4 regions of the Serratia sp. BNK-23 genome follow, and region 1 is predicted to be linked to each of the others. Evidence: predicted binding sites of a transcription regulator. Region 1 holds the regulator's gene; each other region holds the start of a gene.

Region 1 (4,110 bases):
CAGACGCTGCCCGCCGGCGCGCTGCGCGGCCAGATCGTGCCGACACCGATGCAGGTGAAAGTGCACGCACAGGACGCCGACCTGCGCAAAGGGGTATCGCCGGATCTGAGCACGCTGGTCAAGCCGGCGGCGGACGTCGTCAACCAGCGTTTCGCGCTGCTGGGCGTGCCGGTTCAGGCCAACGGTTACCCGATCAAGACCGACATCCAGCCGGGCAAGTTTAAAGGCGCGATGGCGGTGTCGGGTGCCTATGAGCTGAAAATCGGTAAGAAAGAGGCGCGGGTGATCGGCTTCGATCAGGCCGGGGTGTTCTACGGGTTGCAGTCGATCCTGTCGTTAGTGCCGAGCGACGGCAGCGGCAAGATCGCCACGCTGGACGCCAGCGATGCGCCGCGCTTCCAGTATCGCGGCATTTTCCTTGACGTGGCGCGCAACTTCCATAAGAAGGACGCGGTGTTGCGTCTGCTGGATCAGATGGCGGCTTACAAGCTCAATAAATTCCACTTCCACCTGAGCGATGACGAAGGCTGGCGCATCGAGATCCCCGGTTTGCCGGAGCTGACGGAGGTCGGCGGCCAGCGCTGCCACGATCTGAGCGAAACCACCTGCTTGCTGCCGCAGTACGGCCAGGGGCCGGACGTCTACGGCGGCTTCTTCAGCCGTCAGGACTATATCGACATCATCAAATACGCCCAGGCGCGCCAGATTGAGGTGATCCCGGAGATCGACATGCCGGCGCACGCCCGCGCGGCGGTGGTCTCTATGGAAGCGCGCTACAAGAAACTGCATGCCGCCGGCAAAGAGCAGGAGGCCAACGAGTTCCGCCTGGTGGATCCGACCGATACCTCCAATACCACCTCGGTGCAGTTCTTTAACCGCCAGAGCTACCTGAACCCGTGCCTGGATTCCTCCCAGCGCTTTGTCGACAAGGTGATTGGCGAGATTGCCCAGATGCATAAAGAAGCCGGGCAGCCGATCAAAACCTGGCACTTCGGCGGCGATGAGGCGAAAAACATCCGCCTGGGCGCCGGCTATACCGACAAGGCGAAACCGGAGCCGGGTAAAGGCATCATCGACCAGAGCAACGAAGACAAGCCGTGGGCCAAGTCGCAGGTTTGCCAGACGATGATCAAAGAAGGCAAGGTGGCCGACATGGAACACCTGCCGAGCTACTTCGGCCAGGAGGTCAGCAAGCTGGTGAAGGCGCACGGCATCGACAGAATGCAGGCCTGGCAAGACGGCTTGAAAGACGCCGAGAACGCAAAGGCGTTCGCCACCTCGCGCGTGGGCGTCAACTTCTGGGATACGTTGTATTGGGGCGGTTTCGATAGCGTCAACGACTGGGCCAACAAAGGGTATGAAGTGGTGGTCTCCAACCCGGACTACGTCTACATGGACTTCCCTTACGAGGTGAACCCGGACGAGCGTGGTTACTACTGGGGCACCCGCTTCAGCGACGAGCGCAAGGTGTTCAGCTTCGCGCCGGACAACATGCCGCAGAACGCGGAAACCTCGGTCGACCGCGACGGCAACCACTTTAACGCCAAAAGCGACAAGCCGTGGCCGGGCGCCTACGGTCTGTCCGCTCAGCTGTGGAGCGAAACCCAGCGCACCGATCCGCAGATGGAATACATGATCTTCCCGCGCGCGCTGTCGGTGGCGGAACGCGCCTGGCACCGAGCCGGTTGGGAGCAGGACTATCGCGCCGGCCGTGAATACAAAGGCGGGGAAACCCACTTTGTCGACACCAAGGCGCTGGAGAAAGACTGGTTGCGCTTCGCCAATATCCTGGGCCAACGAGAACTGGCCAAGCTGGACAAAGGCGGCGTCGCTTACCGTCTGCCGGTGCCGGGCGCGCGCGTGGCGGGCGGCAAGCTGGAAGCGAATATCGCGCTGCCGGGATTGGGCATCGAGTACTCCACCGACGGCGGTAAGCAGTGGCAGCGCTATGATGCCAAGGCCAAACCGGCGGTCTCCGGCGAAGTACAGGTGCGCTCGGTCAGCCCGGACGGTAAACGTTACAGCCGCGCCGAGAAGGTCTAAGCCCGGCACATCGGCCTGTCGTCATGGCGGCGGGCCGCTTAACGAAGGGGGAATGCGTTCGCCCCCGCGCGTGCCGGCGTGGGGCGGATGTTGAAGTGAGAGCAGTACGTGGAGTCGCAGTGCCGCTGCAATTGTAGTATTTCATGACATGATCTTTCCCCGGCTTGCCCGGGGATTTTTTTGCCCGTTGTACGGCGGGCATAAAAAAACCGCCTCAATGTGAGGCGGTTTCTCATAGCCGGTGAGGCTTATTTCTTGTCGTGCAGCGATTCGTCTTCGCGGCAGTCACCGGTTTCACAGTGGCCGTACAGGTACAGACTGTGGTTGGTAAGCTTGATGCCGTGCTGCTTGGCGATATCACGCTGGCGCACTTCGATGGATTCGTCGCTGAATTCGATCACTTTGCCGCAGTCCAGGCAAATCAGGTGATCGTGGTGATGCTGTTGGGTCAGCTCGAACACGGACTTGCCGCCTTCGAAGTTGTGACGTGTCACAATGCCCGCATCGTCAAACTGGTTCAGTACGCGATAAACCGTTGCCAGGCCGATCTCTTCGCCCATATCAATCAGTTTTTTGTACAAATCTTCCGCACTGACGTGATGGCATTCCGGATTTTGCAGTACTTCCAGGATTTTGAGTCGCGGAAGCGTGACTTTTAAGCCGGCCTTCTTCAATGCGATGTTGTTGTCGGTCATGCGAATTCAGTCCTGTTACTATGCTAATCAAGTTGAGGCGTACTCGCCTGTGGCATCGGTCGGCACAAAGAGTTAATGCGTCTCATTATAGAACCGGTTGTACTAAATGGAAACCGCCGGTTGTTAACAAAGATATAATTGCACTATTGCATGTTTTGCATGCAACGCCTTGATGGATGGGATAAACCGATATCTCAGTCTACCGTGACGGGGTGGGAAGTTACAAATCTGTAGCTTCTATCGCAGCAATCCCTGTTGCCGATGACGGCCCTGTCGGCACACTATGCACTTTACAGGGCCTTTGTTCAACCTTTCGCCAGTCCCGGCGTTTAGCCGACGATATCGGCCAGGCTCAGCTCTTCGACAATCTGTTTGACCCAGGCGTCGACGCGCTCGTTGGTCAGCTCCGGCTGACGGTCTTCGTCGATCGCCAGACCGATGAAGTGGTTGTCGTCCGCCAGGCCTTTGGAAGCTTCGAAGTGGTAGCCTTTGGTCGGCCAGTGGCCCACGATGGCCGCGCCGCGCGGTTCGATGATGTCGCGGATGGTGCCCATCGCGTCACAGAAGTATTCCGCGTAGTCTTCCTGGTCGCCGCAGCCGAACAGCGCCACCAGTTTGCCGTTGAAATCGACTTCTTCCAGCGTCGGGAAGAAATCGTCCCAGTCACACTGCGCTTCACCGTAGTACCAGGTCGGGATACCCAGCAGCAGGATATCGAACCCTTCCAGGTCTTCTTTGCTGCTTTTGGCGATGTCGTGCACTTCAGAGACGTCGTCGCCAAACTGTTTCTGGAGAATTTTCTGGATCATTTTGGCAATGTTTTCGGTATTGCCAGTGTCGCTGCCAAAGAAAATGCCTACAGTAGCCATATCGCGTATAACCTTTAAATTCAATTAATTGCATTACTCGGCGCCGGCACTGCCGCCGATTAAAATGATGCCATGGCAAGAGCCTTTCGCCACGGTGGCGGGCGCCGACAGGCGCAGTCTCTTACCGGTAAATGCGTATCATGCCAGAAAGTGGCGCCGGGGTTTTATCGCATTTATGCGATGCCGAAGGATGAAGAAAAGCGTGGTCGATCCGGCGTTGTCCTTAACGCCGCGCCGCGCGTGCGGCCGAAGAGATCAATGTTCCGGCTGTTCTTCCGCCAGTTGCGCCAACAGCATCTGCTCGATGAGTTCGCTGCGGCTGATGTTGCGCTGTTCCGCCAGTTTGTTCAGGGCGTCCACCGCATCCGCGTTGATTTTCAGCTCTACGCGCCGCAATCCGCGCACTTTATCGCGCCGTAACTGATTGCGCTTATTGATTCTAAGCTGTTCATCGCGGGAAAGCGGGTTGGTTTTCGGGCGCCCCGGACGGCGTTCATCTGCGA
Region 2 (4,110 bases), 2.4 Mb from region 1:
GGCTTGAATGGTAAATTAGCCGGCATCCACCACGCAGCCAATCCGCCGCCGGATTGATACGCCTTAGTTCAAGGAAAGAAAGAGCCCGCTCATGACCCTATCCTTACGCCAGCTGTTCATTGCATTTATCGCCACTTCCAGCCTGTTGCTCAGCGGCTGCGGCCCGGACGACAAGAGCGACGGACAGAAACCGTCCGCCCCCGCAGCCGACGGCAGTTGGCCGCGCACCATCGACAGCGTCAAAGGGAAATTCACGCTGGAAAAACCGCCGCAGCGCATCGTGTCCACCAGCGTCACCATCACCGGCACGCTGTTGGCTATCGACGCCCCGGTGGTCGCCAGCGCCGCCACCAGCCCAAATCCCCTGGTGGCCGATAAACAAGGTTTCTTTACCCAGTGGAGCGAGGTGGCCAAACAGCGCCACGTCGAGCGGCTGTACCAGGTGGAGCCCAATGCCGAGGCCGTCGCCGCCGCCGCGCCGGATTTGATCGTCGTCGCCGCGACCGGCGGTGATTCGGCGTTGAAACTTTATGACCAGCTGTCCGCCATTGCGCCGACTCTGGTGCTCGACTATGGCGACAAAAGCTGGCAACAGCTGGCCAGCGAGCTCGGCGAGATCACCGGTCATGAAGCCGGCGCCAAACAGGCGGAAGATCGTTTCGAGCAGCGCGTGGAGCAAGTGAAACAGGCGATCGCGCTGCCGCCGCAGCCCACCACTCCGCTGGTGTATGCCGACAACGGCCGCGAGGCCATGCTGTGGACGCCGGGTTCTGCCCAGGGCAAACTGCTGACCCAGCTCGGCTTCCAACTGGCCACCCCGCCGGAAAGCGCCAAAGGCAACACCAGCATGGGTAAACGCCATGACATCATCCAGATCTCCGGCGAAAAAATGGCCGAAGGTCTGAATGGCAAAACCCTGATCCTGTTCGCCACCAATGAGCGCAAAGTGCAAGAGGTGCTGACCAACCCGTTCCTCAAACATCTGGAGCCGGTGGAACAGCGGCACGTCTACGCCGTCGGCAACGACACCTTCCGCCTCGATTACTACAGCGCCACCAACATGCTGAATCAAATCGAACGGTTGTTCAAAAAGCCCTGAATCACGCCGTCGGCAGGTCAGCCCCCTGCCGACACTTTCCGCAAGCGGGGCGAACGTTCACATTCAATCAATTGAAATATCAATAGTTATTAACATTGTCCACGCACCTTTGCCACCAACCGGCGGGTGCATGCGGGCGTAAACTCGTGCTACTATTGCCCCGCATGAACGCAAATAACAATGAGAATAAAAATCATACAGGAGTTACCGGTGTGAACGTACCCACTCCGACTGAGCGGACGCTTTCGTCCGCACCGCACGCAGCTTACGCCAGTGGCTTCAAACGCATCGCCGGGTTCGGTATCGGTTTGGCGCTGTTGCTGCTGTGCATCATGGCCAGCCTGATGCTGGGTTCCAAAGCCATCCCCTTCCATACCGTCTGGCTCAGCCTGCAGGGCGCCGCGAGCGGTTCCGACAGCACCATCATTCTCAATGCCCGGGTGCCCCGTACGCTGGCGGGCATCCTGGCCGGCATGGCGCTCGGCGCCGCCGGCGCGCTGATTCAGGCGCTGACGCGCAACCCGCTGGCCGATCCCGGCGTGCTCGGCATCAACGCCGGCGCCAGCTTCGCCGTGGTCATCGGCATCATGTTTTTCGGCGCCGCCACCACCGAAAGCTACATGGCCTACGCCTTTGCCGGCGCAGCCCTCACCACCCTGCTGGTCTACCTGATCGGCACGCTGGCGGGCGGGCGCATCAACCCGGTGCGGCTGACGCTGGCCGGCGTGGCTATCGGCGCGGTGCTGCTCGGCATCACCACCGGGCTGTCGCTGATCGATCCGCAAACCTTCGACCAACTGCGCTTCTGGCAGGCTGGCACGCTGGATATCCGCACGCTGTCCACGCTGCCGGTCACCGCCCCCGCCATTTTGCTCGGCTGCCTGCTGACGCTGCTCATCGCCCGGCCGCTGAATACCATCGGCATGGGGGAAGATCTGGCTATCGCACTCGGCGCACGCGTGGTGCTTACTCAGATGATCGCGGTGATCGCCATCACGCTGCTGTGCGGCGCGGCAACCGCCACCGTCGGCCCGATCAGTTTCATCGGCCTGATGGTGCCGCATATCGCCCGCTGGTGGGTCGGCCCCGACCAGCGCTGGATCCTGCCCTACTCCATGCTGCTGGCGCCGATTTTACTGCTGTGCGCCGACGTGGTCGGCCGCTTGCTGGCGGCCGGTGAACTGCGGGTTTCCATCGTGGCGGCCTTCATCGGCGCGCCGGTGCTGATCTGGCTGGTGCGCCGCAAGAAAACGCTGGGGGGTCTGTGATGAGTCTGCCGCATACGCTGCATATCGGCCGCCCGGACGGCGTCATCAACGGGCGCCTGCCGCTGCGCCTGCTGCTGGTCAACCTTTCACTGTTGGCGCTGTGTCTGGCGATGGCCGTCGCCGCCCTGTGCTACGGCACGCTGCAACTTTCGCTGGAGCAGGTTTTTGCCGCGCTGACCGGCGAGGCGCCGAAAAACCTGGTCACCGTGGTCACCCAATGGCGCTTGCCGCGCATCGCCATGGCGCTGCTGTTAGGCGCCGCGCTCGGCATGAGCGGCGCCATCTTCCAGTCGATTATCCGCAACCCGCTCGGCAGCCCGGACGTGATCGGCTTTAACATGGGGGCTTACACCGGCGCGCTGATCGCCATCACCCTGTTCAACGGCGGCTACTATTACATCGCCGGCGGCGCGCTGGCCGGCGGCATTCTCGCCGCGCTGGCCATCTATCTGCTGGCCTGGCGGCAAGGCATCGCCGGCTTCCGGTTGATCATCGTCGGCATCGCCATAAGCGCGGTGCTGGTCTCCACCAACACCTGGCTGATCATCACCGCCTCGCTCGAGCGCGCCATGGACGCCGCCATGTGGCAGGCCGGTTCGCTCAACGGCATGACCTGGCAAAAAGCCCAGCCCGCCACGGCGTTCATCGTGCTGGCGGCCGCGGCCGCGCTGCTGATGGGCAAACGGCTGCAGCTGCTGGAAATGGGCGATGACACGGCGCGCGCGCTGGGCGTTAACGCCGAAGGCAGCCGGCTGTGGCTGATGCTGTTCGGCGTTACCCTCACCGCCGCCGTCACCGCCACCGCCGGGCCGATTTCCTTTATCGCGCTGGCGGCGCCGCAGATCGCCCGTCGCCTCGCCGGCCAATCCTCGGTCACCCTGACCTCCTCGGCGCTGATGGGCGCGGCGTTGCTGCTCGGCGCCGACGTGGTGTCCCAACATCTTTTCGCGCCGATCCAACTGCCGGTCGGGGTTGTGACCGTCTGCATCGGCGGCCTGTACCTGATTTGGCTGCTCATCCGAGAGGCCCGCAGATAATGAAGAGTGATAATGCCATGAGCCACCGCCTGCACGCCTCGCACCTGAAGCTGGGCTACGACAATAAAATCATCGCTGACGATCTGAGCGTGGCGATCCCCGACGGCGCTTTCACGGTGATTGTCGGGCCGAACGCCTGCGGCAAATCGACGCTGTTGCGCGCCCTGTGCCGCCTGCTGAAACCCAGCGCCGGCGAGGTGATGCTGGACGGCAAGAACATCAGCAGCTTCGCCACCAAGGTGCTGGCGCGCGAGCTTGGGCTGCTGCCGCAAACTTCGATCGCGCCGGACAGCATCACCGTGGCGGACCTGGTGTCGCGCGGCCGCTATCCGCACCAAAGCCTGCTGAAACAGTGGACGCAGGCCGACAAACAGGCGGTGGAAGCCGCCATGGCGGCCACCAACGTCAGCCAGCTGGCGGATCGCAGCGTGGACGAGCTGTCCGGCGGGCAGCGTCAGCGCGTCTGGGTGGCGATGGCGCTGGCGCAGCAAACCCCGCTGCTGCTGCTGGATGAGCCGACCACCTATCTGGACATCGCGCACCAGATCGAACTGCTGGATCTGTTCCGCCAGCTCAACCGCGAGCGCGGTCAAACCCTGATCGCGGTGCTGCACGATCTCAACCACGCCTGCCGCTATGCCGATCACATCATCGCCATGCGCGACGGCAAGATCGTGGCGGAAGGGAAACCGGCGGAGATCATCAC
Region 3 (4,110 bases), 1.6 Mb from region 1:
AGGAAGATCGGTACGCCCAGCCAGCGGTTGAGGATCACTTTATCCAGCATGTCGGTCAGGCGGTTGGGCATCGCCTGCTGCGAGTTGCTGACCGCGTCGCTCAGGGTGGCGATAGACTGGTAGCGCGCGTCGGCGATCACCAGCGCCGGGTCTTCTTGCTGCTGCTGTTGCAACGCCAGAATGGCCGCAGGCAACAGCGCGACGGCGGGACCGGCCAGCCGGTGGCTGTAGATGTCGCCTTCCAGCATCTGCAATGCCAGCCAGCGGCGTTGCACCGCCGGTAGCGTTTGCGGCATGGCATCGCTCAGCGTGGCGACCGCTTTCAGCAGCAACGGCGGGTAGTTTACCAACGCCTGCTGTTCGTTGAGGCGATGATTGTCGATCATCTGTTTCAGCACGCCGATGCCGTCGGCGCGGGTGGAGATCATCGGCACTACCGGGCAGCCGAGGCGTGCCGACAGCGCGGCGACGTCGATATCGATATGCTGGCTTTTGGCGATGTCGAGCATGTTCAGCGCCACGATGCAGGGAATGCCCAGCTCCAGCAGCTGCAGCGTCAGGTAGAGATTGCGCTCCAGGTTGGAGGCGTCGACCACGTTGATCAGCAGATCGGCGTCGCCGCTCAAAATGTAGTGGCAGGCGATCTGCTCATCGAGCGAGGTTTGCTCTGAAATGGTGGTCAGGGAGTAGGTGCCGGGCAAATCGACCAGCCGCACGTCGGACTGCGGGGTAGTGAAATGGCCTTCTTTGCGTTCGACCGTCACGCCCGCCCAGTTACCGACCCGTTGGCGTGCGCCGGTCAGCTGGTTGAACAGCGTGGTTTTGCCGGAGTTCGGGTTACCGATTAAGCCGATGGTGAGTTTTTTCATAGTTCTGCGTGTCGTCTTCAAGGAGAGCCGCGCCGGCGCAAGGACGCGTCGGCAAATGGAGGTGCGCCGGTTCAGGACTGGCCGTCGAGCTGCAGCAGCGCCAGATCCTTCCTGCGCAGCACCAGGCTGACGCGGCGGGTTTTTATTTCTATCGGATCGCCCAGCGGCGCGACGCGCACCACGTCGAACGAAGAGCCGGGCAGCATGCCGAGCGATAACAGTTTCTGGCGGTAGGCCGGCGCAATTTCACCGGAAAAGCCGACAATCTTATATGTGTGTTTAGGTTGAAGCTGCATGTGATTAACCTTCCGGGTGCCGATGAACATCGGGCTGATGATAATTGGACGTTGCCGGCGAAAATGCCACGCCGTCGGCGGTATTCATCCATAAGGTCATGCAATAAAGTGAGCGCAAATAATAGTAATTATCATTATCGCGTTCAATACAAAAAGTAGGGGTATTGTAACCAATTATTATGGCGTCGACAGTTTTTGGTTGTGTCGTCTTGATAAGCCCCGTTTTACCACTGCTTTTACTCGGCGACAAATGAGAATGGTGAGTTAAATCAGTTGCGTATTTGTAGCCGAGTTTTCTCGTTTGCAAATATTGATGGCGTTTTTCCCTTATTTATTTCTGATGAAAGGCAATTCAATAACATTATTCCGCCGTAATGCGAGCGGTAACCATTTGTGTTTCGCTCACAATTCGCAAAATGAAAAATGCGTGTTAACGACGTTGTTAATAAACGGCTGCAGAAGGGATGTTTGCCGCTTTAACAATGGGAGGGCGGTCACGCAGCAACGGGAAATAAAAAGATGAAGGTTTATTGAGACGGGTCAAAAAAATGCCGCAAGTTTTATTCATCGGAAAGGGCGGAGCAGGCTCCGCCCTGTCGGTTCCGACTTAGCGTTTCTTGCCGAATGCCGCCGCCAGCGCGTCGCCCATGGCGCTGTTGCCGGCCGGCGCCGCGTTGCGCGGTTTGGCCTTGTTGCCGCCTGCCGAACGGTTGGCGTTGTCGCGCGTCTGGGCAGGCGCGTTGCCGCCGCGACGCGGTGAACCCTCGCCCGGTTGCTCATCCAGGCGCATGCTCAGCGCAATGCGTTTACGCTGCAGATCGACTTCCATCACCTTCACTTTGACGATGTCGCCGGCTTTCACCACGGTGTGCGGATCTTCGACGAATTTGTCCGCCAGCGAGGAGATGTGCACCAGGCCGTCCTGATGCACGCCGATATCCACGAAGGCGCCGAAGTTGGTGACGTTGGTCACCGAGCCTTCCAGGATCATGCCCGGCTGCAGATCGTTGAGGGTTTCCACGCCTTCGGCGAAGGTGGCGGTTTTGAATTCCGGACGCGGGTCACGGCCCGGCTTCTCCAGCTCTTTCAGAATGTCGGTGACCGTCGGCACGCCGAACTTGTCGTCGGTGAAATCAACCGCTTTCAGGCTGCGCACTGCGGAGGCGTTGCCCATCAGATCCTGCAGCGCCTGCTCGGTGGCGGCCAGGATGCGTTGCACCACCGGATAGGCTTCCGGGTGAACGGTAGAAGCATCCAGCGGGTTGTCGCCGTGGTTGATACGCAGGAAGCCGGCGCACTGTTCGAAGGCCTTCGGCCCCAGACGGCTGACCTTCAGCAGCTGTTCACGGTTGCTGAAGCGGCCGTTCTCGTCGCGCCAGTTGACGATGTTCTGCGCCATCATGCGCGTCAGGCCGGCCACGCGGGTCAGCAACGGCACCGACGCGGTGTTCAGATCGACGCCGACGGCGTTTACGCAGTCTTCCACCACCGAGTCCAGTTTCTTCGCCAGCTGGCTCTGGCTGACGTCGTGCTGATACTGGCCGACGCCGATGGATTTCGGGTCGATCTTCACCAGCTCCGCCAGCGGATCCTGCAGGCGGCGAGCGATGGACACCGCGCCGCGCAGCGATACGTCGAGATCCGGGAATTCCTGCGCCGCCAGTTCAGACGCGGAATACACCGACGCGCCCGCTTCGCTGACGATCACTTTTTGCGCCCGGACTTCGCCGAACTGCTTTTGCAGGTCGAGATAGAAGCGCTCGGTTTCACGTGAAGCGGTGCCGTTGCCGATGGCCACCAGCTCCACGTTGTGTTTGATGCACAGCGCCGCGACGATGGCGGCGGCTTTCGCCGCTTGCCCGGTGTGCGGGTAGACGGTGTCGGTGGCGACCAGTTTGCCGGTCGCGTCGACCACGGCGACTTTCACCCCGGTGCGCAGGCCCGGATCGAGGCCCATGGTGGCGCGCATGCCGGCCGGCGCGGCCATCAGCAGATCATGCATGTTGCGGGCGAAAACGTTGATTGCTTCATCTTCCGCGCGCTCGCGCACCGTGCCCATCAGCTCAGTTTCCAGGTGCAGCAACACCTTGATGCGCCAGGTCCAGTTAACCACCGCCTTGCGCCAGGCGTCGGCCGGGGCGTTGTTCAGGCGCAGGTTGAGGTGATTGATGATGATCAGCTCCGCCTGGCTTTCGCGCGGGGCTTCCTCAAACTGCGGATCGGCGTTCAGCGCCAGCTGCAGCACGCCTTCGTTGCGGCCGCGGAACATCGCCAGCGCGCGGTGTGAAGGCACCTGAGAAATCGGTTCGTGGTGATCAAAATAGTCGCGGAACTTGGCGCCTTCTTCTTCCTTGCCTTCGACCACTTTGGACACCAGATGGGCGTTTTTCCACAGGTAGTCGCGCACCTTGGCCAGCAGCGCGGCGTCTTCGGCGAAGCGCTCCATCAGGATATAGCGCGCGCCGTCGAGGGCGGCTTTCACGTCCGCCACGCCCTTGTCGGCGTCGACGTAGCGTTCAGCCAGTTGTTCCGGCTGCTGTTGCGGATCCTGCCACAGCGTATCCGCCAGCGGTTCCAGGCCGGCTTCGATGGCGATCTGGCCACGGGTGCGGCGCTTCGGTTTGTACGGCAGGTAGAGGTCTTCGAGTTCGGTCTTGCTCAGCGTGGCGTTGATCGCCCCCGCCAATTGTTCAGTCAGTTTGCCCTGTTCATCGATCGACTTCAGGATGGTCTGGCGACGATCTTCCAGTTCACGCAGATAACCCAGGCGGGTTTCCAGCTGGCGCAGTTGGGTGTCGTCCAGGCCCCCGGTGACTTCCTTACGATAGCGTGCAATAAAGGGCACGGTATTACCTTCATCCAGCAGACGGATGGCGGAGTCGACTTGCTCCGGCCGGGCCTGCAGTTCTGTTGCAATAATGCGGCTCAGTGGGTCATTCATAGGT
Region 4 (4,110 bases), 2.4 Mb from region 1:
CTTGGCCGCCATTTTGGCGGCGACGGTACTGCCCGCCGCACAGCATGCGCATGCCGAAGGGATCAGCATCGATCTGATGCCGGGCGTTTCATTGCGCATCGGCGATCAGGATAACCGCGGCCGCTATTGGGATGGTTACGATTGGCGGGATCGCGACTGGTGGCAAGGCCATCAGGGCCGTTATCTCGGCGACCGCAGCCGTCGCGGTTACTACTGGGACGGCTATCGCTGGCGCGATGGCGACTACTGGCGTAAACACTATTACTATCATGAAGGACGCTATCGTAAATACGACAAACACTACGATAAGCACCACTGGAAGAAAGAGAAAAAGCACCATCACGATCATGACCGCGATCGCTGGCGCCGCCACGGCGATGACGACCGCGATTAACAACGACGGGCCGGCGCAACGCCGGCCCGCACTGTTTTCGCTTACAGCACGCTGCCGATCAACAGGTAGCCGTTCAATCCCACCACCACCAGTACGATCAGCTTGCCCAGATTTTGCACCAGCGGGCCGTTGACCATTTCCCCCATCAGCGCCCGATTGCCGGTGAAAGCCAGCAGCGGCACCAGCGCCAGCGCAATGCCGAAGCTGAGCAGCACCTGGCTCAGCACCAGAATGCGCGTCGCATCCATCCCCAACATGATGACGATAAACGACGGCAGCATGGTCACCGCGCGCCGCAGCCACAGCGGAATATGGAAACGCACGAACCCCTGCATCACCACCTGCCCCGCCAGCGTGCCCACCACGGTAGAAGAGAGGCCGGCGGCCACCAGGCTCAGGCCGAACACGGTGGCGGCGGCGTGCCCGAGCAGCGGTTGCAGCGTCAGGTAAGCCACGTCGAGATCGGCGATGCCGCTGTGGCCGCTGAAATGAAACGCGGCGGCGGCGGTGGCCATCATCGCCAGATTAACGAAACCGGCGATGGTCATAGCCACGGCGACGTCGACTTTGGTGGCGGCATAGCGTTCCGCCTTGTCGTGCTCGCCGCCGATTTGGGTGAGCGACGAATGCAGATAGATCACGTGCGGCATGATGGTGGCGCCCAATACCCCGGCAGCCAGGAATACCGCATCGCCGTTAGGCAAATCGGGCAGCGCCATCCCCTTCAGCAGCGGCGCCAACTGCGGCTGGGAGAAAGCCAGCTCGACGATGTAAGCGGCGGCGACGAACAACAACAGCCCGCCGATCACCAGCTCCAGCGGCTTTTGCCCGCGTTTTTGCAGCATCAGAATTAAAAAGGTGGCGATGCCGGTCAGCACTGCGCCCTGCAACAGAGAGACACCGAGCAGCAGCTTGAAGCCGATCGCCGCGCCGATAAACTCAGCCAGATCGGTCGCCATGGCGATGATCTCCGCCTGTACCCAATAGGCCCACACCGCCGGCCGCGGAAAGCGATCGCGAATATGCTCGGCCAGATTTTTCCCGGTGGCGATGCCCAGCTTGGCGGACAACAGCTGGATCAGCATCGCCATCACGTTGGCCCAAACCACCACCCACAGCAGGCTGTAGCCGAATGAGGCGCCGGCCTGGATGTTGGTGGCGAAGTTGCCGGGATCGATATAGCCGATAGCGGCGATGAAGGCGGGCCCCATGAGCGAGAGTTTGATTTTTCTGGCGGAGCGACCGGAGGTGGTTTCAACCACGCGACTGTTCAGCATATGTTGAACCCTTACTGAAATTACGTTTATCTCCACTCTATATAAATGATAATAATTATCAAGCGCATTTAGAGCGGTAAAACTTATCTCTGTAATAGCCAACATTAACGGTTTTATCGAAGGGTTCAGCGCGGAGCTTGCCGATTTCCGTGCTTTTCTGATGGGATTTTGGCTGCAATACCCCTGAAAGACAGGTTAGCACAAGAATACGAATTTCCTATTGCTGCTTTAACATCTTGATTTTTTATGCTTTTGCGCAACACTTTAGGAGAACTCCCACTATGATTTTCCATATTTGCAATAGAAGTCTCGTTTTTAAACGTAGCGTTACATAAAATGACAGCCGAAATTCAGCCTGCCTCAAATTTGGAGCAAACATGTCCCATATTGCGCACTTTGCGTTGGCGATAGTGGTGGTAGCGATCCTGGCCCTGTTGGTGTGCCGCGATCGTAAAAGCATCCGCATTCGCTATGTTATTCAACTACTGGTTATCGAAGTACTGCTGGCCTACTTTTTCCTGCATTCGGAAGCGGGTTTGGGCTTCGTAAAAGGATTCGCCGCGCTGTTTGACAAACTGCTCGGGTTTGCGGGACAAGGGACTGATTTCGTGTTCGGCGGCATGGGCGACAAAGGCCTGGCGTTCTTCTTCCTGAAGGTGCTGTGCCCGATCGTCTTCATTTCGGCGCTGATCGGTATTCTGCAGTACATCAAGGTGCTGCCGTTCATCATCCGCATTATCGGCACCGTGCTGTCGAAAGTGAACGGCATGGGCAAGCTGGAGTCGTTTAACGCCGTCAGCTCGCTGATCCTGGGGCAATCCGAAAACTTCATCGCCTACAAGGATATCCTGGGCAAGATGTCGGAAAAGCGCATGTACACCATGGCGGCGACCGCGATGTCTACGGTTTCCATGTCCATCGTCGGCGCCTACATGACCATGCTGGACGCCAAGTTCGTGGTGGCGGCGCTGGTATTGAACATGTTCAGCACCTTTATCGTGCTGTCGCTGGTCAACCCGTACGACACCAATAAAGAAGAAGAGCTGCACCTCGGCAACCTGCACGAAGGCCAGAGCTTCTTTGAAATGCTGGGTGAATACATCCTGGCGGGCTTCAAAGTAGCGATTATCGTCGCCGCGATGCTGATTGGCTTCATCGCCCTGATCGCCGCGCTCAACGGTGTGTTCAGCGCCATTTTCGGCCTGAGCTTCCAGGAAATCCTCGGTTACTTCTTCTATCCGTTCGCCTGGATCATGGGCATTCCTAAGCACGAAGCCCTGCAGGTTGGCAGCATCATGGCCACCAAGCTGGTTTCCAACGAATTCGTGGCCATGATGGAACTGCAGAAAGTCTCTGCCGAGCTGTCGCCGCGCAGCCTGGGGATCCTGTCGGTGTTCCTGGTGTCCTTCGCCAACTTCTCTTCCATCGGCATCGTGGCCGGTGCGATCAAGGGCCTGAACGAACACCAGGGCAACGTGGTGTCACGCTTTGGCCTGAAGCTGGTGTACGGCTCTACGCTGGTCAGCATCCTGTCCGCTTCTATCGCGGGTCTGGTGCTGGGCTAAGCCTGAAATTCACAGCAATGATAAGGCGCCTGCGGGCGCCTTTTTTATTGGCCGGCATTCGGCGAAGGTTAAATGACACAAAGCAAAAAGCCGACCCTAAGGTCGGCTTTTTAAATGGTGGTGGAGCTAGACGGGATCGAACCGTCGACCTCTTGCATGCCATGCAAGCGCTCTCCCAGCTGAGCTATAGCCCCACAAAAGTGGTACGCTTTGACCGGCGTTACGGTATCCCCAACCTTTCTGAGAAGAAGATTGGTGGAGCTAGACGGGATCGAACCGTCGACCTCTTGCATGCCATGCAAGCGCTCTCCCAGCTGAGCTATAGCCCCGTTCCACAATCACTTTGTGCTGTGAACGGGGCGCATAATATGAAACCCGCTCAAAGCTGTCAACGGCTAAATTGAATTACTGAATCAAGCGTTGAAAAAGCCGCCAAATCAGCATCTTTGGCGCCAAAAAATCATCACTTTGCGCAGAGTTCATCCATTTTGCGCGCTACATCTCAAAATGGCAAAAGACCCTGCATATCACGTTGATTTTTAATTAACGGAATGTTAGCGAAATGCGCTTGAGTCGGGCTCCCGAGCGGCATAGACTGCCCGCGCCATAAACTTTATTACGATAAACCGAGTCCGTCATGTCTTTGCATTCACCAAAAGAAATCGCCGCCCTCGCCGTTCAGGCCGGGGTAAACAAAAGCCGCGCCCCTCTTGCTAATCTGCTGATTCTGGGCTTTCTCGCCGGCGCCTTTATCGCCACCGGCTTCCTGCTGGATATTCACGTCATCGGCACCCTGCCGGCCGAATGGGGCTCTTTCGGCGCGCTGTTGGGCGCAGCGGTGTTCCCGATCGGCCTGATCCTGACCATTCTGGCC

Evidence for each region. Region 1 encodes Fur, which represses iron uptake genes when iron is present. Its sites were predicted from a motif close to ATAATAATGAGAACNACTATCAA; they were not measured.
Region 2: a site for Fur is predicted at 1,274-1,296, ahead of fepD (Fe(3+)-siderophore ABC transporter permease). Genes of this name have one in related genera too.
Region 3: a site for Fur is predicted at 1,284-1,306, ahead of feoA (ferrous iron transporter A). Genes of this name have one in related genera too.
Region 4: a site for Fur is predicted at 1,711-1,733, ahead of ACMGF9_RS06220 (Nramp family divalent metal transporter). Genes of this name have one in related genera too.

What each region holds. Positions count from the first base shown of each region.
Region 1 is NZ_CP179900.1:3,703,304-3,707,413, reverse strand. Features, by position in the region: gene ACMGF9_RS17685 (beta-N-acetylhexosaminidase) at 1-2,043, shown strand, start outside; gene fur (ferric iron uptake transcriptional regulator) at 2,292-2,738, opposite strand; gene fldA (flavodoxin FldA) at 3,068-3,607, opposite strand; gene ybfE (LexA regulated protein) at 3,863-4,110, opposite strand, start outside.
Region 2 is NZ_CP179900.1:1,310,372-1,314,481, reverse strand. Features, by position in the region: gene fepB (Fe2+-enterobactin ABC transporter substrate-binding protein) at 92-1,099, shown strand; gene fepD (Fe(3+)-siderophore ABC transporter permease) at 1,312-2,367, shown strand; gene fepG (iron-enterobactin ABC transporter permease) at 2,367-3,404, shown strand; gene ACMGF9_RS06155 (ABC transporter ATP-binding protein) at 3,422-4,110, shown strand, end outside.
Region 3 is NZ_CP179900.1:148,929-153,038, forward strand. Features, by position in the region: gene feoB (Fe(2+) transporter permease subunit FeoB) at 1-869, opposite strand, end outside; gene feoA (ferrous iron transporter A) at 941-1,165, opposite strand; gene ACMGF9_RS00640 (Tex family protein) at 1,773-4,106, opposite strand.
Region 4 is NZ_CP179900.1:1,317,565-1,321,674, reverse strand. Features, by position in the region: gene ACMGF9_RS06225 (DUF2502 domain-containing protein) at 1-394, shown strand, start outside; gene ACMGF9_RS06220 (Nramp family divalent metal transporter) at 436-1,671, opposite strand; gene ACMGF9_RS06215 (NupC/NupG family nucleoside CNT transporter) at 2,049-3,236, shown strand; tRNA gene ACMGF9_RS06210 (tRNA-Ala) at 3,355-3,430, opposite strand; tRNA gene ACMGF9_RS06205 (tRNA-Ala) at 3,490-3,565, opposite strand; gene ACMGF9_RS06200 (formate/nitrite transporter family protein) at 3,874-4,110, shown strand, end outside.